2 regions of the Amycolatopsis sp. NBC_01480 genome follow, and region 2 is predicted to be linked to the other one. Evidence: riboswitches for the same ligand, from Rfam matches in the RefSeq annotation. Region 2 holds a riboswitch; the other holds the start of a gene.
What was found. A riboswitch is a leader RNA that binds a small molecule or an ion and turns the genes downstream of it on or off. The one in region 2 is predicted to bind thiamine pyrophosphate.
Positions count from the first base shown of each region.

Region 1 (15,283 bases), 680 kb from region 2:
GCCAGCGCCAGCTCGCCACGGCCCTGGACCTCCCAGGTGTCGGGGCGCTCGGTCGGGATCACGCGGATCGAGACGTTGCCGATCAGCTCCTGGTCGAGGCGGGCCTTGACCAGCCGCGCGGTGACCTTGTCGCCGCCGTTGCGCCCGGCCAGCGGCGAGGTGTTCACGCCGATGGTCATCGAGATGGCCGGCTGGTCGACGGTGATCCGGGGCAGCGCCACCGGGTTCTCCTGGTCGGCCAGGGTGTCGCCGATGGTGATGTCCGGGATGCCCGCGATGGCGACGAGCTCGCCCGCGCTGGCCTCGGTCGCCGGGACGCGGGTGAGCGCCTCGGTGACCAGCAGCTCGGAGATGCGCACGTTCTGCACCGTGCCGTCCTCGCGCATCCAGGCCACGGTCTGGCCCTTGCGCAGCTTGCCGGCGTGGATGCGGATCAGCGCGATGCGGCCGAGGAAGTTGGACGCGTCGAGGTTGGTGACCAGCGCCTGCAGCGGCGCGTCGAGGTCCGCGGCGGGCGGCGGCACGTGGCGCAGCAGAGTGTCGAACAGCGGGTCGAGGTTCTCGCTCTCGGGCACCTCGCCGTCGGCGGGCTGCTCCAGCGCGGCCTTGCCGGCGCGCGCGGAGGCGTAGACCACCGGGAGGTCGAGGATCGCGTCGTGGTCGGCGTCCTCGATGTCGCTGGCCAGCTCCAGGAGCAGGTCGTGGGTCTCCTCGACGACCTCGGAGATCCGGGCGTCCGGGCGGTCGGTCTTGTTGACCACCAGGATCACCGGCAGGCCGGCCTCGAGGGTCTTGCGCAGCACGAAGCGGGTCTGCGGGAGCGGGCCCTCGCTGGCGTCGACCAGCAGCACGACGCCGTCGACCATGGCCAGGCCGCGCTCGACCTCGCCGCCGAAGTCGGCGTGGCCGGGGGTGTCGATGACGTTGATGGTCACCTGGCCCTCGGGCGTCTGGCGGTGGATCGAGGTGTTCTTGGCCAGGATGGTGATGCCCTTTTCGCGTTCGAGCTCACCGGAGTCCATCACGCGGTCGACCATCTCGGCGCGTTCGGCGAAGGCGCCGGACTGCCGGAGCATGGCGTCGACCAGGGTCGTCTTGCCATGGTCGACGTGTGCGACGATGGCGACGTTGCGCAGGTCGGGCCGGGTCTTGCCGGACGCGCGGCCGGGTTCGACGGCGGTGGCGCTGGCTGCGGGCACGCGAAGACTCCTGAACTTCAAAGGCGGGTGGGCGGCCGCGTCGCGGGCGGAATCCGTGCGTGCGAGCACGTCCCCGAGCAGCATGGCCGGCTTTGGCCACACGCGGACCCCACAATCATACCTCCCGCCGAACTGTGAGTACCGCCACGCCCCTGGATCGGTTAGGCTCACCTAAGCTGGAAACCCGGACGTCACCGGCGACAAGGGAGCCTTCGTGGGCAAGAAACACCCCGCCGACCCACGGGCGGTCGTGCGCAAGCTGATGAAGGCCGGCAAGGTCAAGAAGAAGTGCTGCCGGTCGAAGCCGCGCTGCAAGAAATGCCCGGTGCTGGCGTTGAAAAAGGCCAAGAACGACCTGGTCAAGGCCGCCTGAGCCGGGTTCCGCGACGCGGCTCGGCCCGGTCTTCGCGAGCAGTGGCAGCGGTGACAGTGCGAGCCTGCTCACACCGTCGCGCGACCGGGCCTGGAAGTCAGTGCGGAACGGCCTCGTTGACCAGCCGCAGCTCCGGCGCCGTCTTCGTCGGGGAGAACTCGATCACCTCGTACTGCGCGAGGTGCTGCACCGAGAACGGGTCGGTCGCCAGGATCGCGTCGAGTTTCCCCCGGGCCATCGGGCGGGTGATGATCACGCCGCCGATCCGCGGGTTCCGGCGGCCCGAAGCGAGGAAGTGCCCCTGCTCGTACTGCTTCGCGAGCCACTGCGCGTGGTCCGGCAGCACGTAGTCGATCTCCTCGATGGGCGCGGTGTAGTTGAGCAGCACGACGAACATCCCCCGACGGTAGCCCCGGGGCCGCCCCACGGCATCCGGATGTGCCCTAGACTGTGACCCATGCTCGCGCCGAACAACCAGTGGTGGCCGCCCCTCGGCGGCCCCGAAGTTCTGCGCTGACATACCAGCGAAGGCCGCCCCGGTGGGCGGCCTTCTCGCTTTCTGCGGGTCTCCTCCCGGGGCACATCCAGGGAGAGGAAAGACCCATGGTCCAGCTGTCCGGCATCACCCCGTCCGGCCACACCCAGCTCGGCAACCACCTCGGCGCGATGCGCCGCTGGGCGTCCGACGGCGGGCCCGACGACCTGTACTTCGTCTCGGACCTGCACGCCATGACGACCCAGCACAACCCGGCCCGGCTCCGCTCGCTCGCGACTGAGCAGCTCGCGGTGCTGGTGGCCTCGGGCATCCCGCCGGAGCGCGTGTTCGTGCAGTCCGACATCGCGAAGGACCTGGGCGCGCTGACCTGGGTGCTCGAGTGCACCTGCGCGTACGGCGAGGCCGCGCGGATGATCCAGTTCAAGGAGAAATCGGCCCGCGGCGAGGTGGACGGCAAGCCCGGCGGCCAGGCCGGCGTCCGGCTCAGCCTGCTGACGTACCCGGTGCTGATGGCCGCCGACATCCTGTTGCAGGGCGCCGACGAGGTGCCCGTCGGCGAGGACCAGCGGCAGCACGTGGAGCTGGCGCGGACGCTGGCCAAGCGGTTCAACACCACGTACGGCGAAGTGTTCACCGTGCCGACGGCCGTGCTTCCCCTGACGGGCGCGCGGGTGAAGGACTTCGCCGACCCGACCCGGAAGATGTCGAAGTCCGCGCACGACTCGGCCGGGGTGGTGTTCGTGCTCGACGAGCCGGACCAGGTGCGCCGCAAGATCCGCCGCGCGCGCACCGACGGCGGTTCAGTGCCTGCGTATGCGCCGGAGACCCGGCCGGGGATCGCGAACCTGCTGGAGGTGCTCGCCGCGTGCACCGGCGGTGATCCGGCCGAGCTGGCCGACGAGTACGCGTCCTACGGCGTGCTCAAGGACGCGGTCGCCGACGCCGTGATCGAGGAGCTGCGGCCGATCCGGGAGCGCACGAAAGCGCTGCTCGGCGACGTCGCGGAGCTGGAACGGGTGCGCAAGGCCGGGGCCGCGCGGGCGGCGGACCGGGGCGCGCACCGCGTTTCGGCGGCGCTGCGGCTGATCGGCGCCGGCTGAAGAGCCGCGTCCAACCAGGGCCGTCCAACCAGGGGTGGCGCTTTCGCTTGTGCCGCAAGCGAAAGCGTCATCCCGGCACGCTTCAGACGAGCAGCGCGCGCAGGTCCGGGATCAAGCCGCGATCGGCGGGCAGCCAGTCGATGTCGTCGAGGTCTTCCGGCCCGACCCACTGCAGCGCGGTGTGCTCGACGGCGCGCGGCTCCTCCCCCGGCGAGATCAGCGCGGCGGTGTACACCCGCAGCACCTTGCCGCCCGGCAGCGGCACCTCGGCGCCGACGCGCTGCCCGATGGTGACGGTGACGTCCAGCTCCTCCTGGCACTCACGCGCCAGCGCGAACGCGTCGGTCTCACCCTCCTCGACGCGCCCACCGGGCAGTTCCCACTGCCCCGCGTGATGCGGCGGCCACGCCCGCTGCTGGGCAAGCAGCTTTCCGTCGCGCACCAGCGCGGCCCCGACGATGACCCCGTCCATCCGGACAGTCTCCCGCACCCACCCACCCGCCGAGTGCCCAGCCCTCACCCCTGCCCGTTGTGCTCTGAAGGCCACCATGAGAGACCTATATGCCCTCAAGGCCACCTTCAGAGCATCCGCAGGCAACCCCTGCCTAACGCGCCGCCCGCCAGGACACTTCGAACCGCGCACCGCCGTCCGGGGACTCTCCGACGCGGACGCGCCCGCCGCGCCGTCGCACGGCCTCGGCGACCATCGCCAGCCCCAGTCCGGTGCCGCCGGACGCGCGCGCCCGGTCGTCGGAAACGCGGTAGAAGCGGTCGAAGACCTTGGCCCGGTGCTCGGGCGCGATGCCCGGCCCGTCGTCGTCCACGACCACGCGCACGTGGCCGCGCGAGGCGAGCACCGAAACCACGATTTGCCCGGTGGCGTAACGGGAAGCGTTGCGCAGCAGGTTGTCCAGCACCAGCTCGACCTCCGAGTGCGCGGCCGAAGCCCAGGCCTGCGGAACGGCGGTGCTCACGCGCGTTTCCGGCGCCCCTGCGGGCAGCCGATCGACGGCCGCGCGGACTTCCGTCACCACTTCCACGGGCTCCGCGGGCGGCACCTCGCCGGCGTCCGAACGGGCCAGCGACAGCAGACCGTCCAAAAGGGACGAAAGCCGTTCGGCCTCGGTGAGGATGTCCGAAAGCGTCTCCTGAGCCAGCTCCGGATCCGGGTTGGTGACGGCGACCTCGGCCTGCACCCGGATCGACGCGACCGGCGAACGCAGCTCGTGCGCGGCGTCGCCGGTGAAGCGGCGTAACCGATCGCTCACCTCTTCCTGCCGGACGAGCAGCGCGTTGAACTCCTGTGCCAGCGCGCGCAGCTCGTCGTGCGACGTCGGCAGCGGCAGCCGCGAGCCCGGCGGCAACGCGCGCACCAGCCCGCGCATCCGCGCCACCGGCCGCAGCGCGAACCGCACCACCAGCCACGTCGCGAGCCCGGCCACCGCCGCGCCCACCAGCGCGACGACCACCAGCCAGACCCCGCCGTACTCCACCGCCGCGGCAAAGCCGACCAGCCCGGCGCCCGCGAGCACCAGCCGCTGCGCGCCGTCCGGCACGGTGACGACCTGGCCGCGCCAGCGCGAATCACCGGTCTGCACGGGCAATCCGGCCTTGAGCTGCATGACCTGCGTGGAGTCCAGCCGCGGCGCCGCGCGGCCGTCGAGGGAGCCGCCCGCGATGTCCAGCACCCGCACGGTGACCGGGTCGCGCGCGGTCAGCGGCTGCCCGGCCGAAACCTCCGCCGTCGCCGAGTTGAGCGCGGCCGTCAGCTCGTGGTCGACGGAGTCCACCAGCAGCGGCTCCAGCCGGTTCGCCGCCAGCGTGGCCAGCCCGAGCAGGCAGAACAGGGTGATCGTCGTGGCCAGCACCGTGATGCGCACCTGCAGCGAACGACCGCGCCACCAGGACAGCGAGCCGATCACAAAACCTCGTCCAGCTCAGCGTCCGAAGCCAGGTAGCCGTGCCCTCGGACGGTCCGCAGCAGCGAGCCCGCGCCCACCGCGTCGAGCTTGCGCCGCACGTAGCCGACGTAGACCTCCACCAGGTTCCGCGTCACGGCCTGCTCCTCACCCCACACCGCGCGCAGCAGCTCGTCCTTCGTCACCACCGTGCCGGCCCGGCCGACGAGCACCTCCAGCAGCGCGAACTCCCGCGGGCTGAGCGGCACCTCGGCGCCGTCCCAGCGCACCTGCCGCAACGCGCGGTCGACCTCCAGCGCACCGAGCTTCAACGCGCCGCGTGAGGCGTCCGGCCCGGCGCGCCGCAGCGTCGCGCGCACCTGCGCGACCAGCACGACGAAGGAGAACGGCTTCACCAGGTAGCCGTCCGCACCGAGGTCGAGGCCGTCGGCCTGGTCGACCTCGCCGTCCTTGGCCGAAACGAGCAGCACGGGGGTCACCACGTTCTCCGCGCGCAGCCGTTCCAGCACGCGGTAGCCGGACAGGCCGGGCAGCATGATGTCGAGCAGCACCACGTCGAACGTGCCGGTGCGCGCGAGCTGCAGCCCGGTCGGCCCGTCGGCGGCCGTGACCACGTCCATGCCCTCCGCGCGCAGCCCGCGCTGAAGCGCCTTGCGCACGCCGGGCTCGTCGTCCACCACCAGCACTCGAGGGTTCACGAGGCTCATCATGACCGGTTTGCGCTGCTCCTGCGCGAGCTCTCAGCGCGATCTCAGCCGCGACGGCCGAGCATTCAGGGGTATCTCAGCCTCGGGAGGGAAACCTCTGAGCCGGGAGCCGGGCACACTGGGGCTCGGAAACACAGGGAGAGACACCATGGATCCGAAGAAGAAAGCGATCACCGCCGCAGTAGTCGGCACCGCGCTCGGCGTCGGGGGGCTCGTGGTCGTGGCCATGCCCGCCTCGGCCGGAGCCGCGCCGAAACTGCCGGAGGTCAGCGCCGAAAACCTGGTCCAGTCCGTGATGACCGCGAAGCCGGGGGCCTTCGACGGCACGGTGAGCGTGAGCAACAACCTCGGCCTGCCGAACGTGGGGAACGCGATCCCGGGGGCGAGCGCGCTGAACGTCGACTCCGCGCACGTGTTCAGCGACGGTGCGGGCAAGTCGAAGGTCTCGCTCACGCAGGGCAGCTCGCAGGAGACGATCATCCACGACGGCACCACCGTCTGGGACTACAGCTCGCAGAAGAACACCGCCACCAAGACGACGATCCCGGCGGACATCGCCGCGAAGCCCGGTGCGGGCGCGGACGCGTCCAAGATGACGGACCCGGCCACGGCGGCCCCGCAGCTGCTCGCGAAGGTCCGCGAGACCAGCACCGTGTCGGTCGACGGCACGGCCACGGTGGCCAACCGCCCGGCGTACGAGCTGGTGCTGACCCCGAAGCCGACCGAGCGCACGCTGCTGCGCGAGATCCGCGTCGCGGTCGACTCGCAGACCCGGATGCCGCTGCGGGTTTCGGTGCTGAGCAACGGAACCACCACCCCGGCGCTGGAGCTGGCGTTCTCGGACATCGAGTTCACGCCGCAGGCGGCGAGCGAGTTCGCCTTCACCCCGCCGAAGGGCGCGAAGGTGACCGAGAAGACCGCCAAGGTCGATGACCAGACCAAGGCCGAGGCCCAGCAGGCCCAGCAGGCCACCAAGGTCGTCGGCGACGGCTGGGACACGGTGATCACGGGCAAGCTGCCGGCCGACGCGCTCGCGCCGAAGCAGTCGTCCGGCTCGGCCGGAGGCCGGGGCATGGACCCGCAGAAGCTGCTCAGCCGGGTCGCCAAGCGCGTCAGCGGCACCTGGGGCAGCGGCTACCTGTTCACCACCAAGGTGGGCGGCGCGGTGCTGACCGACGACGGCCGGTTCGCCGCCGGCGCGGTGCCGGAGCAGGTCCTGTACGAAGCGCTGGGCACCAAGTGACCAGCACGGTCGAGGCCGGGGCGGGCACCTCTCAGGAGGCGCCCGCCCCGGCGGTCCCGCTCGCCGCGCGGACGCGGGGCCTGCGCAAGGTCTACCGCGGCACGGTCGCGGTAGACCACGTCGACCTCGATGTGCCCGAAGGCGCGGTGCTCGGCATGCTCGGCCCGAACGGCTCGGGCAAGACCACCACGATCCGGATGCTGCTCGGGCTGGTGCGCCCCACCGAGGGCGAGGTGGAGCTGCTCGGCCGGCCGATGCCGGACGGCGCGGCGCACGCGCTGCCGGACGTCGGCGCGCTCGTCGAGGGGCCGGGCTTCCACCCGTTCCTTTCCGGGCGGGACAACCTGATCCGGTTCGCGGCAGCCGAGCCGCGGCTGACCTCGGCGGGCATCCCGGCCGCGGTCGACACGGCGCTGGAGCGCGTCGGCCTCACCGATGCCTCACGGCGCCGGTACAAGGGCTACTCGCTCGGCATGAAGCAGCGGCTGGGGCTCGCGGGGGCGCTGCTCGTGCCGCGGAAGATGGTCGTGCTCGACGAGCCCACGAACGGCCTCGACCCTGCTGGTACCAGGGAGATCCGCAGGATCGTGGCCGAGCTGCACGCCGACGGCGTCACGGTGCTCGTCTCTTCGCACCTGCTCGCCGAGGTCGAGGCGACATGCACGCACGTCGCGGTGCTCCAGTCCGGGAACGTCGTCGCGCAGGGGGAGCTGTCCGAGCTGCTGGAGTCGGGGAACGCGGCGCTGCTCGTGCGCACGCCCGACGCCGAGCTCGCGGTGGAAACGTTGCGGGACAACCGGATCGGGGCCCGGCTGACGCCGGACGGGGTCCGCGCGGACCTCACCGCGACGGCCGCGCCCCGGGTGCTGGAGGTGCTCGTGGGCGCGGGGGTCGCGGTCCACGAGGCCACCCGGGCGCGCACGGGCCTGGAGGACCTGTTCGCCCGGCTCACCGAAGGCGGCCCGGCGGCCGGTTCTTCCGTTCCAGCCGATTCCGAGGGGGACGCATGACCACGCAGGCAATCGCGCTTCCCGCGCCGCGACTGGGCCACGACACGGTGCCGTTGCCCAGGCTGGTCGCGGCCGAGCTGCGCTGGATCTTCCGGCGGCCGCGCACGCTGGCCGTGCTCGGGCTGCTGGCGCTGATCCCGATCGTGATCGGCGTCGGGCTCACGCTGGTGAACCAGTCCGACGTGAGCAGCGGCCCGGCCGACAGCGGCGCCGCGCTGGTGGGGGCGGCGGTCAACAACGCGCTGGTGCTGCCCATCGCCGCGATGGTGATGACGCTGACGCTGCTCCTGCCACTGGCCTCGGCCATGGCCGGCGCGGACGCCATCGCGGGCGAGGCGGCCCACGGCACGTTGCGCGGCTGGCTGATCGCCCCGGTCAGCCGGGGCCGGCTGCTGGCGGTCAAGGCCTTCGGCGTCGCGACCGTCTCGGTGGTGGCGGTGCTGGCCATGTGCGTGACCGGGGTGGTCACCGGGCTGATCATCAACGGCACCGGCGGGCTGTTCACCCTGTCCGGCACCACACTGTCCCTTGTGGACGCACTGGGCCGCATCCTGCTGGCGGCGGCCTGGATCGTGCTGCAGCTGTGGGCGGTGGGCGCGGTGGCGCTGGCCGTGTCCAGCTTCACCGAGCACCCGATGCTCGTGGTCGCCTCGGTGCTGGCCGGGAACATCGTGTTCACCATCCTCGGCTTCCTGACCTCACTGAACTGGCTGCACCCGTTCCTGCTCACGCAGAACTGGACGCTGGCCCCGGCCGAGGTGCTGCAGGATCCGATGTCGTCCACGATGCTGGGCGAAGGCGCCCTGCGCGCGGTCTGCTACATCGTGGTGGGCCTCTCGATCGCGTACGCCCGCCTCACCACGCGCGACGGCTGAGTATTCAACCGACGACGGCGATCCCGTCCGGGTCCAGAGTGAGCCGGACGGGATCGCCCGCGCGCAGATCCGCCGTCACCGGCGCGACGGCGTCCACAGTGGACTCGTTCACGGAGACCACCAGCCGCACGTGCTCACGGCGGTGGACGGCGGCCGTCACCTCGCCCTCGATGCCCGTTTCCGCTACACGCAACGCATGCGGCCTGAGTCCCAGCCGCACCGGGCCGTCCGGGACCGCGGCAAGCGTGACGTCGCCGAGCGGCGTCCGCACCACTCCACCTTCCGCGACGCCGTCGGCGAACGAGGTCACGCCCAGGAACCGCGCCACGCCGTCGTCCACCGGCTGCTGCCAGACGGACCGGACCGCGCCCTCCTGACGGATCTCCCCGGCGTCGAGCACCGCGACCCGGTCGGCGAGCGTGAACGCCTCCTCCTGGTCGTGCGTCACCAGCAGGGCAGTGATCTTGTTGCGCCGCAACAACTCCGCCAGGTCGATGGCGAGCTGCTCACGCAGGCCCGCGTCCAATCCGGACAGCGGCTCGTCCAGCAGGAGCAGCCGCGGCTCCGGCGCCAGCGCGCGGGCGAGCGCGACCCGCTGGGCCTGGCCGCCGGACAGCTCCGTCACGCGCCGTCGTTCGAAACCGGTGAGCCCGACGAGGTCCAGCAACGCCTTCACGCGCGCGGCGTGCTCGCGCCGTGGCACGCCGTGCATCCGCAGCCCGAACGCGATGTTGGCGGCGACGTCGCGGTGCGGGAAGAGCTGCCCGTCCTGGAACACCAGGCCGAAGCCACGCCGGTGCACCGGGACCGGCGCGAGGTCGGTGCCGTCCCAGCGCACCGAGCCCGAGGTCGACGGCTCCAGCCCGGTGATCGCGCGCAGCAGCGTGGATTTCCCCGAGCCGGACGGGCCGAGCAGCGCCAGCACCTCGCCGTCGGCGATGTCGAGGCGCGCGCCGCGCACCGCCGCGAACGATCCATAGTGGACAGTCAAGTCCCGTACCGAAAGCGCCACTAGAACTCCCCCACCGAGCCGTGCCCGCGGACCGAGCCGAAGCGGTCGATCAGCGCGACGGCCGCCACGGTCACCACCATCAGCAGCGCGCACGCGGCGTACGCCATCTGGTTGTTCAGCTCGCCCGGCCGCCCCATCAGCGTCGCGACGGCCACTGGCAGCGTCGGCGCGTCCGGGCGGGCGAGGAAGCTCGTCGCCCCGAACTCGCCCAGCGCCACGACAAAACCGAACCCCGCGGCCGCGACCAGCGAGCGGGCCGTGAGCGGGAAGTCGATCTCGCGCCAGACTCGCACCGGGCTCGCCCCCAGCGTCGACGCGGCTTGGCGCAGCCGGACGTCCACCGCGCGCAGCACCGGCAGCACCATCCGCACCACCAGCGGGATGATCACCAGCGCCTGCGCGAGCGGCACGAGCATCGGCGACGTCCGCAGGTCGCCGGGCAGCGCATCGAGCGTGATGAGGTAGCCGAAGCCCACCGTCACGGCGGAGACGCCCAGCGGCAGCATCAACGCCGCGTCCATCGTCTCGCCCATGCCGCGCGCGAGCCGGCCGGGCGCGCGGCGCAGCGCGACCAGCACCACGCTGGCCAGCACACCCACGGCCATCGCGAGCAGTGTGGCGTCGGTGGCCGCGGCCAGCGAGTTCTTCGCCGCCGTCCAGCCGGAGACCTGCAACGCGTCGTTCGCGCCGTTACCGGACAGCGCGCGGTACCCGGCGAGGCTCCAGCCGTTCTCGCCGGACACCGACTCGGCCAGCAGCGCGACGATCGGGGTCATCAGCAGCGCCAGCACGACGGCGGCGGCGCCGACCGTCCACCACTCGCCACCGCGCGGCCGGCGGGCCGTGACCAGCGCGGACCGCAGCCGGACGGCGTTCTCCCGGCGCCGCCGCGCCATAGCGCCGAGCGCCAGCGCCGCCAGCACGGCCGCGAACTGGATCAGCGACAGCGCGGCCGCGCCCGAGAGGTCCAGCAGGTCGACGGTGCGCAGGTAGATCTCGGTCTCGAGCGTGCGGTACTGGCCGCCGCCGAGGATCAGCACCACGCCGAAACTGGTGGCGCAGAACAGAAAAACCACCGCGGCCGCGGACGCGACGGCCGGTCCGAGTGCGGGCAGCGTCACCGTGCGGAACGCCCGCCACGGCGACGCTCCGAGCGCCCTGGCCGCCTCCGTCGCGCGCGGGTCGAGGTGCGACCACAGCCCGGCGACGGTCCGCGCGACCACCGCGACGTTGAAGAACGCGTTCGCCAGCACCAGCGGCAGCACGCCGCCGTCCGGCCAGATCGCGCGGAAGGCGAGGCCGACCACCACCGTCGGCAGCACGAAGGGCACCAGCACCAGCATGCGCGCGAGCCCGACGCCGGGCAGCCGCACGCGCGCGAGCAGGTACGCGACCGGCAGGCCGGCCAGCAGGGCGACCACCGTGGACGCCGCCGCGCTGGCCAGGGTGAACCCGGCGAGCCGCCACGTCTGCGGGTCGGCGAGCACGGTGTCGACGCCGCCCGCGGAGAAGCCGCGGCCGACGATCGCCACCACCGGCCAGGCGAAGAACACCGCCAGGAACGCCACGGGCAGCAGCCCGAGCAGCGCGAGCCCGGCCGTGCGGAGGGTGCGCGCCGGGGTCAGGCCCCCATGAGCGAGCGCCATGCACCGATCCACTTCTCGCGGCCGGCCTGTACCTGGTCGGCGGGCAGCGTGGCCGGATTCGAGGGCAGCGGCGCCACCTGCGCCCAGCCCGCGGGCAGGTCGACGCCCTGGCGCGCCGGGTAGACGTACATGTTCGCCGGCACCGTGGTCTGGAACTGCTGGGACAGCAGGAAGTCGACCACCTTCTGCGCCTGCGGCAGGTTCTTGCTGCCGGTCAGCACGCCCGCGTACTCGACCTGGCGGTAACAGGTGTCGAGCAGGGCCTTCGTGCGCGGCTTGCCGTCCGGACCCACCTCGGCGGCGGGCGAGGAGGCGTACGAGACGACGATCGGCCGCGGCCCCTTGCCCGAAGAGCCGGAGAAGTCCTTGGTGTAGGCCTCTTCCCAGCCGCTGTCGACCTTCAGGCCGTTCGCCTTGAGCTTGGTCCAGTAGCCCTGCCAGCCCTGCTCGCCGAACTTCGCGATGGTGCCCAGCAGGAACGCCAGCCCGGGCGACGCGGTGGCCGGGTCCTCGGCGACGGTCAGGTCCTTGTACTTCGGGTCGGCCAGGTCGTCGTAGGTCTTCGGCTCCGCGAGGCCCTTGCTGGTGAAGTAGCCGGAGTCGACGTTCACGCAGACGTCGCCGAGGTCCACGGCGGAGAGCCGGTGCTCGGGGTCCACGGAGTAGCGCTGCGGCCCGCGGTCCGCCTCGGGGCTGGTGTAGGGCTGGAAGACGCCCTCGCCGAGCGCCCGGGAGGCGAACGTCGAGTCGACGCCGTACGCGACGTCGCCGATCGGGTTCGCCTTCGTGAGCACCAGCTTGTTGGTCAGCTCGCCGGCGTCGCCGTATTTGACGACCTTCAGCTTGAGCCCGGACTGGCGCTGGAACGCGTCGAGCACGTCCTGGGGCGCGACGAACGAGTCGTGCGTGACGAGCGTGACCTCGGGGGTCTGCTGGGCGCCGCCGCCCGAGCCGCCGGACAACGAGCAGGCACTCGCCAGCACGGTGACCGTGGCCACCGCCAGCGCCGAGCGTGCGGTCCGCGGATTCATCTGCTGTCCTCCTGCACTGGCCGGCGGCAGGAGAACGAGCCTCCCTGCGCCGGCATGATCCGGATTCAGGTGCGAACGGTCGCGGGTCTACGGGCACCCGCCTCTCAGCCCGGCGTACCGGACTCCCGTGGCAACCGTGCAGCCTAGCCGAGACGGGATCACCATTGGGCACATGGCGAAAATCATGAACGACTCGCAGGCCGACGAGGCCCTCCGAAGCTTCACCGACTGGCACCGCTCGGACGTGACGATCATCCGCACAGCTGAGCTGGCGAGCTTCCCGCAGGCGATCGAGGCGGTAGACCGCGTCGCCGTCCTGGCGGAGGCCGCCGACCACCACCCGGACATCGACATCCGCTGGCGGACGCTCACTTTCCGCCTCAGCACCCACTCCGAAGGCGGCCTGACAGCGAAGGACTTCGCACTGGCCCGCCAGATCGATGAGGTCCTCGCAGCCCTCTGACCAGGTGTGATCTCCGATACCGCGGCAACACCTGGGCCCTTCTCGCGCGTCCTCCCTACGAGGTTTCATCAACGCAGGGAGGACCAGGGGATGACTCAGGCAATCGTGGTGGGAGCCGTCTCATTCGGCTTGATGGTCGCGGCCGCGGGCGGTGTGCTCTGGCACACCGTGCGTAACCGCCGTGATCTCAGCCACAGGCGGTAACACACTCCATGATCGATGCGCTAATCCAGCGGAATATCCGGCACTCGCCCCGCTAGGACACGTCATGAACAGCACTTCCGCCACCCTCTCCACCTCCCAGCGCGCCTGGGTCACGACCTTCGCCACGGCCGTCACCCTGCTGGCGGTCCTGGTGCTCGGCCTGATCGGCTGAGTCTCCGCGCAAGCTGAGCCGTGGGGCCGCTGACAGGGCCGGATTCGCGAAGATCGAATCCGGCACTCCAGAGGCCCCACGTGATCACCGATCGCGCCAGGCCTGACGTGTGCTGAGCGCACCGCTGAGACACGTCAGGGCTTGTCCGGGTGGTCCGCCACCCACGGCCCGAGGTGCTTGACGTAGTCCGCGGGCGGCGGCGGCAATGGCACCTGGGGCGGCCGCTCCGGCACCATCGACTTGGCCAGGTCCCCGCGCCTTCGCCGCGATGTCCTGCACCGCTTCGGGATGCCCCAGCCGGGCGTTGCCGACGATGAAAACACGCCGGCGACCGTCACGGACCGCGCTGACAACCCCGCCGTAACCCGGCTCCCCGGCGAACAGCAGCCGCCCGGCCGGCGCTTCGACGTCCTTCACCAGCCCCTGCATCTCGGCCACCTCGTGGCCGCTTCGCGGGTCGGTGAGCAGCAACGTGGTGCTCCGCTTTTCCCACGCCCGCCAGGGGATCAGCCCACCCAGCTGCTCGACGACCGGCACCCGCTGCCACCGCAGGTGCTTGTAGCCGAACTCCCGCCAGGGGTAATTCGCGAGCACGTTGACGATGCCGTCCTTGTTGTACGCCCGGTCCGGCAGATAGGACTTCCGCACCACCACGCTGTACTCGGCATTGAGCACGTTCGCCTCGACGAACCGCCGGGTCTCGGCATCGGCAAGCGCCGCACCGGGCCGGATGGGGACGTTGATCGTCATGGTCACCCGAGCACCTGCCCGATCCTGCCGCTCTCCCCGGCACCCGCCGGGGGCGGTTCGAAGGACACCGTTGCCGCCATCTGCACGATCATGCCGCGGAACTCCGGCCCGTGCGCCTCGAACGGCGTGGACAGCTCGATGGCGGCCAGCTTGCTCCCGTCGTCGGCCGGCACGTAGGCCTCCAGCTGGAACACCGGCGACGTCGCGTCCTCGGCGACCGGGGGCTGCCCCGGGAAGCCCGGCGTGGGCAACTGCCGCGTCCGCTCGACGAACAGCATCGGCCGGTCCGCCAGATCGAGAAGGTCCACCTGGCCGCGTTGTCCCGCGTCAGCACGGGCCTGGACGAGGTCGGCCAGCACCAGCCGCGGGTTACGCGTTCCCTCGAATTCCTGCAGCGACACCACCAGCGAGGAAGTGACGACGGAGCCGTCCGCCGGCGAGGTGTGGTGGCCGATGCCGCAGTACAGCGAGCCGGCCGCGCCCAGCTCCGACAGCAGCACCGACAGCGCGCCGGTGACCGCCGAGACGAGCGGGCTGGGCCCGCCGACGTCGGTCAGCACCGCCTCGGCTCGCTCCATCGCCGCGTCGACATCGTGCAGCGGCAAGGGAAAGTAGCCGGGCGGGACGGCAACCCACAGCGGGATTTCCTCGACGGGCGTGGTTGTCATGAGACCGCCTGGTGGATGTCGTTCTTGATGTTCGAGCCGATGCCCCGCGCCCGCCAGAGCACGTTCAGCCGGTCGACCGCACCGATGTCGCTGACGCCGTTGCTGAGGAGCTTGTCCACGAACGTCGCCCCTTCGCCCAGCTTGGCGAGCGCAGGCACCTTCGCCAAGCCCTTCACCAGCAGGCCCGGCGTGTGCGCGGCGGCAGACGCGAGATCGGCGATGCCCGCGGCGCCGGAAACCCCCTCCACCGCGGCCTCCCCGCCCTTGATCGCCTTGAATGCCGGGCCGACGCCGGGGATCACGCGTGGCCAGATTCGCGGTCTCACCGAATTGGGCGGGCGAGGTCAGCGGACTGGTAGGCCCCGGCCGCAGCGGGCGCTTTATCGGTAGGCCTGATGAACGCGGCGAGGACCTG
Region 1 is NZ_CP109442.1:1,716,751-1,732,033, forward strand. It holds gene typA (translational GTPase TypA) at 1-1,199, opposite strand, end outside; gene OG371_RS07970 (hypothetical protein) at 1,414-1,572, shown strand; gene OG371_RS07975 (YciI family protein) at 1,670-1,969, opposite strand; gene trpS (tryptophan--tRNA ligase) at 2,176-3,168, shown strand; gene OG371_RS07985 ((deoxy)nucleoside triphosphate pyrophosphohydrolase) at 3,251-3,640, opposite strand; gene OG371_RS07990 (HAMP domain-containing sensor histidine kinase) at 3,774-5,090, opposite strand; gene OG371_RS07995 (response regulator transcription factor) at 5,087-5,797, opposite strand; gene OG371_RS08000 (LolA family protein) at 5,943-7,037, shown strand; gene OG371_RS08005 (ABC transporter ATP-binding protein) at 7,034-8,047, shown strand; gene OG371_RS08010 (ABC transporter permease) at 8,044-8,922, shown strand; gene OG371_RS08015 (ABC transporter ATP-binding protein) at 8,927-9,934, opposite strand; gene OG371_RS08020 (ABC transporter permease) at 9,934-11,580, opposite strand; gene OG371_RS08025 (thiamine ABC transporter substrate-binding protein) at 11,556-12,611, opposite strand; TPP riboswitch at 12,636-12,750, opposite strand; gene OG371_RS08030 (4a-hydroxytetrahydrobiopterin dehydratase) at 12,784-13,074, shown strand; gene OG371_RS08035 (hypothetical protein) at 13,535-14,206, opposite strand; gene OG371_RS08040 (hypothetical protein) at 14,203-14,868, opposite strand; gene OG371_RS08045 (hypothetical protein) at 14,865-15,170, opposite strand.
Region 1: it holds a riboswitch for thiamine pyrophosphate, as region 2 does, so the genes downstream of both, OG371_RS08025 (thiamine ABC transporter substrate-binding protein) here and thiO (glycine oxidase ThiO) in region 2, are expected to answer to the same signal.

Region 2 (15,283 bases):
CAAGCCGAGGTGCTGGGGCGGGAGCAGGGAACGCAGCGTCAGGACGCGGCGGCGTTGTCGCGGAAGTTGTGGACCTCGATTTCCAGCGCGGCGGCCTCCGCTTGCACCAGCGGCGACAGCTGCGGCCGCTTCGGTGACAGTCCGTCACCCATGGACTCGCCCTTGAGCTGGCGGCGGATCCACGGCAGCAGGTGCATCTTGGTCCAGGTGAGGTCGGACCGGCGGGAGGTGATCCAGGTGGCCGGCTCGGTGCTCGCCGGGTACGGCACGCGCCAGTCCTCGTCCACGGGCACGCCCAGCACCTCGGCGGTGTGCAGCGCGATGCGGCGGTGCGCATCGGGCGTGAAGTGCAGCCGGTCGTCGCTCCAGGCACGGCGGTCGTGCAGCGGCTCCATCGCCCACAGGTCGACCATCTTCGCGCCGTGGCGCTCCGCGATCGCCCACAGGTGCGCGTTGTAGATGCCGACCTTGCCGCGGAGCACGCTCATCACGGACAGGGACTTGGTGTCGGGGCCGTTGAAGATGACCACCGGGATGCCGGCCGCGCGCAGCCTCGCCACGCCGGCTTCGAGGCGGGCGGCCACGGCGTCGACGTCCGCGCCCGGCACGATGATGTCGTTGCCGCCGGCGCACAGGGTGACCAGGTCGGGCTTCAGCTCCAGCGCGATCGGCAGCTGCTCGTCGATGATCTCGTCGAGCATCTTGCCGCGCAGGGCCAGGTTGGCGTACTGGAAACCCGGCTCACCTCCGGAGAGGACATCCGCGAGCCGATCCGCCCAGCCCCTGAAGGAGCCGTCCGGCAGTCCGTCGTTGAGGCCTTCGGTGAAGCTGTCACCGATAGCCACGTAACTGTCGATTCCGTACACGCTGGGTTCCCCTTCCCGTCATGCCGCGCCTGCCCCCGACATGTAGTTGTACACCCCAACTAACAGTCGGACGTCCCCGTATCCTTCCCGGAAGCCACCCCTGATTCAGCTGGAAGTCACAGTCTCTTCCTTTGTCGGTCCGATTCGCCCCCGTATTACGCGAACTTCACCACTCGGTAGCCCGGTGAACTGCTCGCACGGGGCTGAATCGGACACCTGATGTGGTGAAGGTCTCCCGGCCGGGAGGCTCCGGCCGAGATCCGGCAGGCTGTGAATGTGACCGACGAGACGACGCCAGCGCGTGAATCGCTCACGCAGATCCTGGGCGGCCGGCGCGGGGCGATCGACGCGAGCATCCCGCCGGCCGCCTTCGTGGTCGGCTGGCTCGCTTCCGGGCGTTCGATCGCGTGGGGCGCCGGCGTCGCGATCGGCGTCGCGGTGCTGCTGGGCGGCTATCGCGTGGTGCGCGGCGGCAAGGCGCGCGCGGTGGTGGTGAGCCTCACCGCGGTGGTGATCGCCGCGCTGATCGCGCTGCACACCGGGCGCGCGGAGGACTTCTTCCTGCTTCAGCTGCTGTCCAACGCGGCGAGCGCGCTGCTCTTCGCGGCCAGCATCGTGGTGCGCTGGCCGTTGCTCGGCGTGATCGTCGGACTGCTGGTCGGCCAGAAGACCCGCTGGCGCCGTGACCCTGCGCTGCTGCGCGCCTACTCGTGGGCGAGCTGGGTGTGGGTGCTGCAGTACCTGCTGCGCGTGGTGGTCTACGGCCTGCTGTGGTGGGCCGGGCAGGTGGTCGTGCTCGGCATCGCGCGCACCGTGCTCTCCTGGCCGCTGGTGGCGGCGACGGTCGCGGTGAGCGGCTGGGTGCTGTACAAGTCCCTGCCGCCGGAGCATCCGGGCCTGCGAGTGGCCCAGGAATCCGGGGCGGACGACCGGCCCGGGACATAAGGCGGCCCCCGGCGAGGGGGGAGGGTCCGGGGGCCGGTGCCTACGGTACCCGGATCACCGGGCCTGAGTCGACGCTTTCGGCTCTTTGAACGAATTTTCGGTCGTATTCACTAGGGGGCGGGCCGCGGGGCCGTCTCGCCCCACGCGTCGACCGCGGCCAGCCAGGTGGCCCCCAGCACCCCGTCGGAGCTGGTCAGCACGTCGAGGCCGGCCAGGCCGGAGCGCACGGCGGCGCCGACCGGACTGCCCTCGGCGAGCACACTGCCCACCAGAACCAGGGGGGTCGACTCGCCAGGCTCGCGCGTGGCGAGCGCCAGTGAGACCAGGAAATCGGCTGCCCGGGCGACGATCTCCACCGCGGCGGGCTCCCCGGCGGTCGCCGCGGCGCTCACGAGCGGGGCGAACCGGGCCAGCCGCACGGGCGGTTCGGCGTTGGCCTTGGTGATGAGCGCGTTCGCGGTGGCGGCCCGGTCCGCCTCCGTCTCGACGGGTCCGATGTGGAAAGTCGGCTGACCGGAAGCGAGAGAGTCCACAGCGGACGGTCCGGCCGCAGCCGCGAGCACGGCGGCCGGCAGCCCGGTGAGGTCGGCGCCGCCGCGCAGTGCCGCCAAAGTGGACCGAACCGCTTCGCGGCCGAGCCAGTACGCCGAGCCCTCGTCGCCCAGCAGCCAGCCGTAGCCGCCCGCCCTGGCCGCAGTGCGGCGTTTGCGGATGCGGCAGGCGATGGAGCCGGTGCCGGCGACGAGCACGGTGCCGTCCGGGGCCGAGGTCGCCGACGCGTACGCGACCTCGGCATCGGCCACCGTGCGGACCACGCCGCCGAGCCCGATCCGCTGCCACGCCGCGTCGAACACCGCCGCGACGCCCGGGTCGGAGAGCTTGCTCACCCCGGCCATGCCGACCACGGCGGCGACCACGCCGGTCCGCCCGTCGAGCGCGGCCGCGATGGCGTCCGCGATCCGGCCGGCCGCGACCTCGGGCGAATGGGCGTTCGGGTTCGCGCCTTCGCCCGAGGCCGAGCCCAGCACAACGCCGGCGGCGTCGACCACGATCGCCCGGGTCGACGTGCCGCCGGCGTCCACGCCTACGACGAAGCTCACCGGGTCTTGGTGACCTTCAGCAGCCCGCGCGGGCTGTCGGGGTCGCCGCCGCGGGCCAGCGAGAGGCCCAGCGCGATCCGCTGGATGGGCAGGATTTCCAAGATCGGCGCGAGTTCTTCGGCCGACGGCGCCACCGGGATCCGCAGCGCGGCCGGCACCTCCGCGGACGCCGAGCCCACCGCGAGCACGTCGGCGCCGCGCTTGCTGACGGCGTCGAGCACCTCGGCCATCGCGTGGCCGCCCTGCCCGGCGCTGGTGACCGCGAGCACCGCGGTCTCGCCGTCGACCGCCGCGACGGGACCGTGAAGCAGGTCCGCGCCGCTGTACGCCCGGGCCGCGAGGTAACTCGTCTCGGCCAGCTTCAGCGAGCCCTCCAACGCGGTCGCGTACGAGTAGCCGCGGCCGGTGGTGAGCACTCGGTCGACGAAGCGGTAACGGTCCACGGCGCGCTGAACGCCTTCGGCCGCACCGTCGAGCGTCTGCTGCGCCAGCTCGCCCAGCTTCTCCGCGTCGGCACCCTTGCCGCCGCGGATGGCGTCGATGAACAGGTACAGCGCGAGCAACGTCGCGGAGTACGTCTTGGTCGCCGCGACGGCTTTCTCGACGCCCGCGCCGATGTCCACGCCCAGCTCCGCCGCCGCGCGCAACGGCGAGTCGAGTGTGTTCGTGACGGAGACGGTCAGCGCGCCCTGCCGACGCGCCGCCTCGGTTACCTCGATCAGGTCCGGCGAGCCGCCGCTCTGGCTTACGGTGACGAAGAGCACGTCACGCAGATCCGGGCGTGCGCCGTAAAGGGTTGCGGTGGACGGCGACACTAGACCGGCGGGCAGGCCGAGGAGTACCTCGATCAGGTACTTCGCGTACAACGCAGCGTGATCACTGGAACCACGGGCGGCGAGCAGAGCGAAACGCGGGGGGTTTTGTGAAATCCTTTCAGCTACTTCCGCAATTCCGGCCTGCCGCTCGACGAGCCCGGCCAGTACGGCAGGCTGCTCCGAGATTTCCGCGGCCATGTGCTCGCCGGGATGTTGTTGGGTCATCACTTTCCTCTCCGCCGGGACTCCGGGCCCCGGGTGTGCTGAGCGGCGTGCGGTCAGGTCTAGACCAATGCTAGCCGGGCGGAGCGTTTGTGGTGAAGGGTACGTTTCCTGATGGGGAAGTGGCGCGTTAGTGAGGGAGCCGTTCATGTTGGAGACATCCCCCGCGGGTGAGGCGGGGACTGCCGCGGGTGTGCGCGGGCAGCGCGAACCCAAGTACTGGGCGCTGAAGCAGCATCTGCTGGATCTGCTCGACGCCCTGCCGCCGGGTTCGCCGATCCCGACGGAACGGGCGCTGGCGGGCGAGTTCACCGTGTCCCGCACGACGGTGCGCCAGGCGCTGGCGGACCTGACCGCCGAGGGCCGGCTGCACCGCGTCCAGGGCAAGGGCACTTTCGCCGCGGAGCCGAAGCTCGCGCAGCGGCTCCAGCTCTCGTCGTACACCGAGGACATGCGCAAGCAGGGCCTGAAGCCGTCGTCGAAACTGATCGAGCTCGAGGAGCTGGCGGTCGAGGGCGAGCTGTCGAAGCTGCTGGCGATCCGCGCGGGCGCGAAGATCCTCCGCCTCCGGCGGCTGCGGCTGGCCGATTCCCAGCCGATGGCACTGGAGACCACGCACCTGCCGCTAGGCCGGTTCCGTGGGCTGCGCAAGCACATCACGGCGGGCGGCTCGCTGTACGCGGTGCTGCGCGAGCACTACGGAGTCGAGCTGGAGCGCGCGGAGGAGACGATCGAGACCTCGCTCGCCGGCCCGCAGGAGGCCGAGATGCTCGGCGCGGACGTCGGCATGCCGGTGCTGATGCTGACCCGGCACTCGTTCGCCACCGACGGCAAGCCGGTGGAGTTCGCCAGGGCGATCTACCGCGGCGACCGCTACAAGTTCGTCACGACACTGCTTCCGTAGGCCCGGTTCGGGTGCTTGCGCCCGAACCGCCGCCGGGCCACCGTGTGCGCATGAACCTGAAATGCGCCCGGTGACCGCGGCCGAAGCCACCGGGATCCGCTGGGGCACGCCGATGGCCAGGGGCGTGCTCTGGACGACGATCCTCGGCTCGGGCATGGCGATGCTCGACGGCAGCGTGGTCAACGTCGCGCTGCCGCGGATCGGCGAGGAGCTGCAAGCCTCCGTCGCGGGCCTGCAGTGGATCCTCGACGGCTACCTGCTCGCGCTGGCCGCCCTGATCCTGGTCGCGGGCTCCCTCGGCGACCGCTACGGGCGGCGTCGCGTGTACCTCGTGGGCGTGGTGTGGTTCGGCGTCGCCTCCGGGCTGTGCGCCGCCGCGACGTCCACCGAGATGCTGGTGGCGTTCCGGATCCTGCAGGGCATCGGCGGCGCGCTGCTCACCCCCGGCTCGCTGGCGATCCTGCAGTCCTCGTTCGCGCACGACGACCGGGCCCGCGCGATCGGCGCGTGGTCCGGGCTCGGCGGCATCGCCGCGGCGGTCGGCCCGCTGGTCGGCGGCCTGCTGGTACAGGTCTGGTCGTGGCGGCTGGCGTTCCTGATCAACCTGCCGGTGGCGGTGATCGTGGTGCTGATGGCGCGCCGTTACGTGCCGGAGTCGCGGGACACCGCGGCCACCGGCCACCCGGACTTCGGCGCCGCCGCGATCGGCGCCCTCGGGCTCGCCGGGGTGACCGGCGCGCTGGTGGAGGCGCCCGGCCGCGGCATCGGCGACCCGATCGTGCTGGTCGCGCTGGTCGTCGGCGTGCTCGGGCTCGGCGCGTTCGTCTGGCTCCAGCACCGCTCGCGCGAGCCGCTGGTGCCGCCTTCGCTGTTCCGCGACCGCACGTTCACGCTGTCCAACGCGCTGACGTTCGTGGTCTACGCCGGGCTCGGCGGCGTGCTGATGCTGATGGTGATGCAGCTGCAGGTCTCGCTGGGCTACTCGCCGACCGCGGCCGGGCTCGCCGGGCTGCCGATCACGATCATCATGCTGCTGCTCTCGGGCCGCTCCGGCGCGCTCGCGCAGCGCATCGGGCCGCGGCTGCAGCTGGTCGTCGGCCCGATCGTGGTGGGGGCCGGGATGCTGCTGCTGATGCGCGTCGAACCCGGCTCGTCCTACCTCGGCTCGGTGCTGCCCGCCGTGGTCGTGTTCGGCCTCGGCCTGGCGACGGTGGTGGCCCCGGTGACCGCGACGGTGCTCGCGGCGGCCCCGGACCGCTACGCCGGCGTCGCCTCGGGGGTCAACAACGCGATCGCCCGATCGGGTGGACTTCTGGCAGTGGCCGTGCTGCCCGCCGCGGCCGGGCTGACGGGTTCCGCCTACCGCGACCCGGTCGCGCTGACCGCGGGCTGGCGGATGGCCCTGCTCATCTGCGCCGTGCTGGCGGTAGCGGGCGGCCTCATCGCGTTGGGGATTCACAACGGCGTGCTCGGCGCCGGGGCCGGCGAGACCGGCTCTGCCGACGCCGACACCGCGGTCGCCGAGGACACCGGGCCGGCCACGGCCCATCCGGCCGAGGAGTCGCCGCACCCGGGCGACTGCTTCCACTGCGGCGTCGAAGGCCCGCCGACCTACATCCGCCCGGTGAAGAGCTCGTGAGTGTTCATGACGGTTAGAACCGGCATGAACACTCACGAGCCTGGTTACGCGAGCAGCTCCGCCAGCAGCGCGGGGTCGATGTTCCCGCCGGAGACCACGGCCACCGTGCGCCCGCCCGGCAGCTCGCCGGCGTGGTGCAGGAACGCGGCGGCGGCGGTCGCCCCGCTCGGCTCGGCGATCAGCCGGGCCTGCCGGGCGAGGGCGCGCACGGTGTCGCGGATCTCGTCTTCGGTCACCGTGACGATGCCGTCGAGCACCGTCCGCAGGTGCGCGAACGTGAGCTCGGAGGGCTGCGCGCGCAGGCCGTCGGCGATCGTCCGGGCGCGCCGCTCCATCGGCCACTCGACGCGGTGGCCGGCCCGGAGGCTCTCGGCCGAGTCCGCGGCCAGCTCCGGCTCTACGCCGTAGACCTTCGCTTCCGGGCACAGCGCCTTGATCGCCGTGCCGATGCCCGCGGCGAGTCCGCCGCCGCTCACCGGCACCAGCACGGTGTCGACGTCCGGCAGGTCGGCGGCGATTTCCAGGCCGATGGTGCCCTGCCCGGCGATCACGTCGAGGTGATCGAACGGCGGGATCAGCGTCAGCCCGCGCTCCTGCGCGATGGCCAGCGCGGCCGGCGCCTGCTCGGCGATGGGCACCTCCACGACCTCCGCGCCCCAGCGGCGGGTGGCGTCCACTTTGAGCCGCGGCGCCACGTCCGGGACCACGATCACGGCCGGGATCCCGAAGGTGTGCGCCGAGTACGCCACCGCCTGCGCGTGGTTACCGCTCGAATACGCGACGACGCCGCGAGCGCGGTCCGTGTCTTCGAGTGCGGCGATCGCGTTGTACGCGCCGCGGATCTTGAACGCGCCGATCTGTTGCAGGCTCTCGGGTTTCAACCACAGCTCACCGGAAACCCAGGGCTGGCGAAGCAGCGGCGTGCGCACGGCGGTGCCCGTCACCCGCTGGGCGGCCGCCTCAATATCGGAGATCGTCACGAGTCGCATGTGCCGATTATGTCAGGAGAATGTGAGCTCTAGTCCGTCCATTATGGATAGTCAACGTGGCGTCGCTCACCAATGGGCAACGAAGGGAGTTCCCCAGACGACTTACACGTTGGAACCAACAAGGGAAACTGGGCGGGGACAAGCAGATCGGGATCATGAGCGAGGAGCAAGAGAAGACGTCCGGGCAGGATGCCAAGAAGGGTTTGCGGCTGACGCCGGTGCTTGCCGCCGCGCTGGCCGCGGTGACGGCGGCACTGCTGGGCTCGACGCTCGGCGTGGCCGGGACCGTGGTCGGCGCCGGGGTGGCGAGCATCGTCACCACCGTCGGCGGCGAGCTGTACCTGCGCTCGCTGCAGCGCACGCGCGACGCCGCGCTGAAGGCCCGCTCCGTGCTGGCCACGGCCGGGCAGCGCCGTGGCACCAACGGCGGCGGCCTGGAACCGGTGGAAGACCCGGCGCAGATGCCGACCATGTACATGTCGACTCGCATCCCGGCCGACCCGTCCGAAATGCCGACGGTGCGGATCTCGAAGCTCACCGGTCCGCAGGACACCAGCGCCGGGGAGACCGAGCCCGAGCCGGCCGGTTCGTTCGTCGACAAGCTCCGGAAGCTGCGCTGGCCCTTGATCATCGGCACCAGCGTGGTCGCCACGGCCATCGCGATCGTGTTCATGCTCGGCCTGGAAGGCGCCACGAACGGCAAGGCCGGCGCGGGTTTCTACCACAGCAACCCGGGCACCAGCCAGCAGCAGAACCGCCAGGACACCGCACCGACGACGTCGCAGAACACCGCGCCGCCGACCGAGACGTCGTCCAGCACGCCGACGTCCTCGCAGGCGCCGACCTCCTCGTCCACCCCGTCGACCTCGCCGTCGACGGACAGCAACCCGCCGTCGAGCTCGGTGCCGAGCACCGGGACCTCGCAGCCGCAGACGAGCCAGCCCCAGTCGAAGGCCGCCGTGCCGACGAACGCGAACCCCTGACGGTCAGCCCAGCCGGCTCTTCAACGTCCGGGCGGCAGCCTTGGGGTCCTCGGCCTCGGTGATCGCGCGGACCACCACGATCCGCGACGCGCCGGCGTCGAGGACCTCGGGCAGCCGCTCCAGGTCGATCCCGCCGATGGCGAACCACGGCCGCGCCGGCCCGGCCGCAGCGGTCGCGCGCACCAGGTCGAGGCCGGGGGCGAACCGGCCGGGCTTGGTCGGCGTCGGCCAGCACGGGCCGGTGCAGAAGTAGTCCACGCCGTCCTCGGCCTCGGCGGCCTGGGCCTGTTCGGCCGAATGCGTCGAACGGCCGATCACCACGTCCTCGCCGAGGATCCGGCGCGCCAGCGGCACCGGGATGTCGTCCTGGCCCAGGTGGAACACGTCGGCGCCGACAGCCAGGGCGACGTCTGCGCGGTCGTTCACGGCCAGCAGCGCACCGTGGCGGGCACAGGCTTCCGCGAGCACTTCCAGTGCCGCGATCTCCTGCTTCGCTTCGAGCGGCGCGCCGCCGGTCTTGTCGCGCAGCTGGACGATGTCGACGCCGCCGGCCAGCGCGGCGTCGACGAACTCGGCCAGGTCGCCGCGGGCAGTGCGGGCGTCGGTGCACAGGTACAGCCGGGCGTCGGCCAGACGCGCGCGGATCCGGTCTCCGGTCAAGGCGGGCATGGCGGCGACGTTACCCGCGCGCTACGGTGGACTCGTCCGCACGGGAGCCCGGGACACGGGCTGAGAGGGAGCTGCCGCTCCGACCGTGGAACCTGATCCGGGTCATGCCGGCGCAGGGAGCGTGATTCCCTTGAGCGAGAACCTGACCGTCGTCGGCGGCGGTGTGATCGGGCTGTCCGCGGCCTGGCGCGCGGCCCGGCGCGGCCACCACGTCACGGTCTTCGACCCCGAGCCCGCCCGCGGCGGGGCGTCCTGGCTGGCCGGCGGGATGCTGGCGCCGGTGACCGAGGCGTGGCCCGGTGAGGAGCACGTGCTGAGCCTCGGCGAGGAGTCGCTGCGGCGCTGGCCGTTGTTCGCCCGCGAGCTGGCCGCCGAGGGCACTGACCCGGGCCTGGCCGAGCACGGGACGATCGTCGTCGCGTTCGACAGCGCAGACGCCGGGCACCTGGACATCCTGGCCGGTTACCTGCGCTCGCTGGGCCGCGACGTCGAGCAGCTCACCGGCCGGGAGGCGCGGCGGCTCGCGCCCGGCGTCGGCGCCGTCCGCGGTGGCCTGCACGTGCCCGGTGACCTGGCCGTGGACAACCGGAAACTGCTCACCGCGCTGTTCGACGCGTGCGTCCGGCGCGGGGTGGAATTCCGCCGGGAACGGGTGGAGGGCCTCGACGGCGTCGCGCCGGTGGTGCTCGCCGCCGGGGCCTGGACCGGGCGGCTGCACCCGCTGCTGGAGTCCGCTGTCCGGCCGTTGAAGGGCGAGATCCTGCGGCTGCGCCCGCGCCGCGGCTGCCTGCCGCCCCCGCCATACACCGTGCGCGCGATGGTCGAGGGCCGGCCGATCTACCTCGTCCCGCGCGCCGACGGCGAGCTGGTGCTGGGCGCGACGCAGTACGAGGCGGGCTTCGACCAGGCCGTCACCGCGCGTGGGGTGCGTGAGCTGCTGGAAGGCGCGGAACGGATCCTGCCCGGCATCACCGAGTACGAGCTGGTCGAGATCGCCGCCGGGCTGCGGGCCGCGAGCCACGACGCCCTCCCGTACGTCGGGGAACTGGGCGAAGGCGTCTTCGCGGCGACCGGGCACCACCGCAACGGGCTGCTGATGGCCCCGGTGACCGCGGACGCCGTGGTCGCCTGGCTGGCCGGGGAGCCGCCGCCGGACGAGATCGGCGCGGCCACGCCCGCCCGCCTGTTGGAGAAGGAGCGAGTCTGATGGAGATCAAGGTCAACGGCAGCTGGTGCGAGTTCCCGGACGACACCACGGTCGCCGACGTCCTCGACGCGAAGGGGGCCGCGCGCCAGGGCGTGGCCGTCGCGGTGAACGGCGAGGTCGTCCCGCGCGGCGCGTGGGCGGACTCGGTGGTGCCGAAGGGCGCGAGCATCGACGTGCTGACCGCGGTCCAGGGAGGTTGAGCATGACGGACGGGGACCAGCTGGTCATCGGCGCGCACAAGCTGTCTTCGCGGCTGATCATCGGCACCGGGGGCGCGGCGAACCTCGCCGTGCTGGAGCGGGCGCTGGTCGCGTCCGGCACGGAGCTGACGACGGTCGCGATGCGCAAGGCGGACACCGGCGGCGGCTCCGGGGTGCTCGCGTTGCTGCGGCGCCTGGGCATCGGGCTGCTGCCGAACACCGCGGGCTGCCGGACGGCCGCCGAAGCCGTGCTGACCGCGCGGCTGGCGCGCGAGGCGCTGGAGACGGACCTGATCAAGCTGGAGGTCCACGCCGACGACCGCACCCTGCTGCCCGACCCGGTCGAGACGCTGGACGCCGCCGAGCAGCTCGCCGCCGACGGGTTCACCGTGCTCGTCTACACGAACGACGACCCGGTGCTCGCGCTGCGCCTGGAGGAGGCCGGCTGCGCGGCCGTGATGCCGCTGGGCGCGCCGATCGGCACCGCGCTGGGCATCCGGAACCCGCACAACATCGAGCTGATCGTCTCGCGCGCCTCGGTCCCCGTGGTGCTGGACGCGGGCATCGGCACCGCCTCCGACGCCGCCTTGGCCATGGAGCTGGGCTGCGACGCCGTGTTGTTGTCGACGGCGGTCACTCGCGCGTCCGACCCGGAGCGCATGGCGTCGGCGATGCGCTCCGCCGTGGTCGCCGGCCGGCTGGCCCACGGTGCCGGGCGGGTGCCGCAGCGGTTCTGGGCCCACGCGTCCAGCCCGCCCCGGTGAGCGGGAGTCCACTGTGATCAAGGGCCGGGGATCAAGGGCCCGGGATCAACGGCCCCGGGCGCAAAGGGGTAGGCCGATGGGTGCGTTCGGACCGCGTCGAGTGTGGAGAGTGGTGATTTAGTCCGCGTTTAACGCGGATCGAGCACGGTCAGGCCGTATGGTTGACGGCACCTTTCCGGCGCACCAGCGGCGGGCAAAGCGGCAGAAGGAGCCAGCCGTGACCCTCACTTCGGTCCAGGATGTCGCGGGCCGGTTGTACCTCGCCGTCGGCCGGCTTTCGCGATCGCTGCGGCAGGCGGGGGTCCCCGGGCCCGGGCACGGCGCCATCTCGGCGCTCGCCACGCTGGTGCACTCCGGGCAGCTGCGCCTCGGCGACCTCGCGGCGAAGGAGGGCGTCGCGGCGGCCACCATGTCGCGCATCATCGCCACGCTCGTCGAGTCCGGGTACGTGACGCGCGAGTCCGACCCGGTCGACCGCCGCGCCTGGCTCGCCCGCGCGACGGAAGAGGGCGAGCGGCTCGTCTCCGGCGTCCGGTCCACCCGGGTGCAGGAGCTGAACCGGCGGCTCGACCGGCTGGCCCCCGAGGACCGTGAGGCCATCACCGCCGCGCTGCCCGCGCTGGAGGCCCTGCTCTCCGACGAGGTCTAACGCTCTTCCGGGGCCAGCCGCCAGAAAGCCGACACCGGCCCGATTTTCGCGCCCATCGGGTACGCGTGCTCGACCGCCTGCGAGACGAACCACTTGCCGTACCGGGCCGCCTCCACCACGGACATGCCCTTGGCGAGGCCGGCCGTCAGCGCGGACGCCATCGTGTCGCCCGCGCCGTGGGTGTGGGGCGTCTCGTAGCGGCGGCCGGGCAGCTCCACGAACGTCGAGCCGTCGAAGAGCAGGTCGACGCACTCCGGGTCGGACCGCAGGTGGCCGCTCTTGACCAGGACGTACTTCGGGCCCAGCCGGTGCAGCACCACGGCGGCGGCGTGCATGCCCTCGCGGTCGGTGACGGTCAGGCCGGTGAGCAGCCGCACCTCGTCGAGGTTCGGGGTCAGCACGGTGGCGCGCGGCAGCAGCTCGTCGCGCACCGCCGCCAGCCCCGCGTCGTCGAACAGCGGCTGGCCGTGCATCGACGCGGCCACCGGGTCGACCACGAAGGGGACTTTCGCGTCGCGCCCGATCTCCGCGCGGTCGCACGCGGCGGCCACGGCGTGGATGATCTCGGCCGACGCCAGCATGCCCGTTTTCGCCGCGCCCACACCCATGTCCGTCGCGACGGCCTCGATCTGCCCGGCCACGATGTGCGGCGGGATGTCGGTGCGATCGTGCACGCCGAGCGTGTTCTGCACCGTCACGGCGGTCACGGCGACCAGCCCGTGCACCCCGCAGGTGAGGAACGTGCGCAGGTCCGCCTGGAGCCCGGCGGCGCCGCCCGAGTCGGAGCCGGCGATGGTCAGCGCGGAGGGCGGGGCCGGGTTTTCAGTCATGGCACGTTCCGACTTCTGGTCTAGTCCATTTGGTCAGCTGTCCTTCATCCACAGTCCATCACGGTGGCACAGTGTGAAAGCCATTGCACTACCGGTGGGCGAAGGGGCCAGGATGAAGATTTCCTCAGTGGTCGTGGTGGTCGGCGCGCTGGTCGCGGCGGCACTGACCGGGGCGACCGCGGCGAGCGCGGACAGCCCGAAGATCTCGCACGTGACGACGGTCGGCGTGCACAACACCTACGACCCCGCGGCGTACCCGTATCTGGCGCAGGCGCTGGACAACGGCTCGTCGCTGATCGAGCTGGACGTGTGGCCGGACATCATCACGCACGAGTGGAAGGTGAGCCACTCCAACCCGCTGGGCAACTCGAACAACTGCGTCGCCGCGTCCTCGGCGGCCGACCTGTACTCCGGCGGCACCAACAAGGATCTCGAGTACTGCCTCGACGACATCCGGATCTGGCTCGCCGCGCACCCCGGGCACACGCCGCTCACGCTGAAGCTGGAGATGAAAACGGGCTTCTCCACCAACACCGGTCTCGGCCCGGACTCGATCGACGCCGCCTTCCGCGCGCACCTCGGCGGCGCCGTCTTCAAGCCCGCGGACCTGCTCGGCAGCTACGCGACCCTCGACGACGCGTCCAAAGCGGACAATTGGCCGAGCGTGGACTCCTTGCGCGGCAAGGTGCTGACGGAGATCATCCCGGGCACGGTGGAGGAGGGGAACCCGACCGACACGCTGCACACCGACGTCGAGTACGGGAACTACCTGCTGGCGCAGAAGGCCGCCGGCAAGCTGGGCGACGTCCAGATCTTCCCGACCGTGCACAACGCGGCCCCCGGCGACCCGCGGGACAAGTACACCGCGGAACTCAAGCCGTGGTTCGTGGTCTTCGACGGTGACGCCAGCGCGTGGGTCACGCAGACCGGGCCCGGCTGGTACGACAGCAACCACTACTACCTGGTGATGACCGACGGGCAGAACGTGGCACCCGCGATCGACGACCACAACCCGACCGTCGACCAGGCCAACCAGCGCGTGGCGGATCTGGCCAAGCAGCACGCCTCCGTGGTCACGTCCGACTGGACGGGCCTGACCACGGTGCTGCCGCAGGTGCTCACCCGCGGCTGACGTTCTGATGTACGGCTGAGGCCACCGCTCCCCGCGGTGGCCTCAGCCGTCTCGGTCAGATGGTGGTGAGAACCAGCTTGCCGGTCACCCGCCCGGATTCGCCGACTTCGTGAGCCTTCGCCACGTCTTCGAGCGGGAAAGCCTGGTCGACGTGCACGGCGAGCTTGCCCGCCTCGATCAGCTCGACGAGGCCGAGCAGGCCGATCTGGTCGGGCTCCACCAGGATCCCCTCCGCGCGCACGCCTCGCTGCGACGCTTCGGCCGCGGCTTTTTCGCCGACGCCGCCGGGCACGGCGACCAGCAGGCCGCCCTTGGCCAACGACGGCAGCCAGCGCAGGTCGCTGTCCTCGCCGACCAGCCCGAGGACGATGTCGACGTCGGCGGCCGTCGCGCTCTCGTCGCGGTAGTCGATCGGCTCGTCGACGCCGATCGACCGCAGGAAATCGTGCTTCGCCGCGCTGGCCGTGCCGAGCACGTATGCGCCGCGCGCCTTGGCGATCTGCACGGCGAGGTGGCCGACGCCGCCCGCGGCCGCGTCCACGAGCACCCGCTGTCCACTCTGGACTCCCGCGACGTCCACCAGCGCCTGCCACGCGGTCAATCCGGCCAGCGGCAGCCCGGCGGCCTCGGCGTGCGAGATCCCGGCCGGCTTGCGCACGAAGTGCCGTGACGGCGCCGTCACGTACTCCGCGTACGCCGCCGCCTCGCGCGGAAACCACGGCATGCCAAGGACTTCGTCACCTTCGCGCACGCCGGTCGCGCCGAAGCCCGCCTCCTCGACGACACCGGAGACGTCCCAGCCGAGCGTGTACGGCGGCTCGCCGAGGAACACCGCGTGGGCGCGCGACTTCCAGTCGACCGGGTTGATGCCGGCGGCGTGCACGCGCACCAGCACCTCGGTCGGGCCGGGCACCGGGCGGGCGGCCTCGATCACCTGCAGCACCTCCGGGCCGCCGAACTCCCGCTGGGTCACCACGCGCATCTCGGGTCTCTCCTTCTTGTTGTCGTTCGTGAACCGCTCTCCTATGCTCGGACTGTTCGTCACTTTTCGCTAGAAGGCACTTCCCGGTAAAGTAGGTACCTGATGGAAACTAGCTGCGACCAGGACGGACCCTGGGACGTCTACCTCAAGAGCTGCCCCTGCCGCGACGTGCTCGACCTGCTCGCGAACAAGTGGACGGCGCTGGTGCTCGGTGCGCTCGCGCGGAGCCCGCACCGTTTCGGCGAGCTGCGCTGGGCCGTCGACGGCATCAGCCAGAAGATGCTGACGCAAAACCTCCGCACCCTGGAGCGCGACGGCTTCATCACGCGCACGGTGTACCCGACCACTCCGCCGACGGTGGAGTACGCGCTCACCAAGATGGGCGCC
Region 2 is NZ_CP109442.1:2,397,047-2,412,329, reverse strand. It holds gene OG371_RS11415 (SGNH/GDSL hydrolase family protein) at 39-866, opposite strand; gene OG371_RS11410 (DUF3159 domain-containing protein) at 1,143-1,811, shown strand; gene OG371_RS11405 (N-acetylglucosamine kinase) at 1,922-2,911, opposite strand; gene OG371_RS11400 (SIS domain-containing protein) at 2,908-3,951, opposite strand; gene OG371_RS11395 (GntR family transcriptional regulator) at 4,097-4,852, shown strand; gene OG371_RS11390 (MFS transporter) at 4,965-6,491, shown strand; gene OG371_RS11385 (threonine ammonia-lyase) at 6,536-7,480, opposite strand; gene OG371_RS11380 (hypothetical protein) at 7,636-8,463, shown strand; gene thiE (thiamine phosphate synthase) at 8,467-9,132, opposite strand; TPP riboswitch at 9,163-9,268, shown strand; gene thiO (glycine oxidase ThiO) at 9,263-10,339, shown strand; gene thiS (sulfur carrier protein ThiS) at 10,339-10,539, shown strand; gene OG371_RS11360 (thiazole synthase) at 10,542-11,303, shown strand; gene OG371_RS11355 (MarR family winged helix-turn-helix transcriptional regulator) at 11,521-11,952, shown strand; gene thiD (bifunctional hydroxymethylpyrimidine kinase/phosphomethylpyrimidine kinase) at 11,949-12,782, opposite strand; gene OG371_RS11345 (phosphatidylinositol-specific phospholipase C domain-containing protein) at 12,895-13,914, shown strand; gene OG371_RS11340 (NADP-dependent oxidoreductase) at 13,970-14,896, opposite strand; gene OG371_RS11335 (winged helix-turn-helix transcriptional regulator) at 14,999-15,283, shown strand, end outside.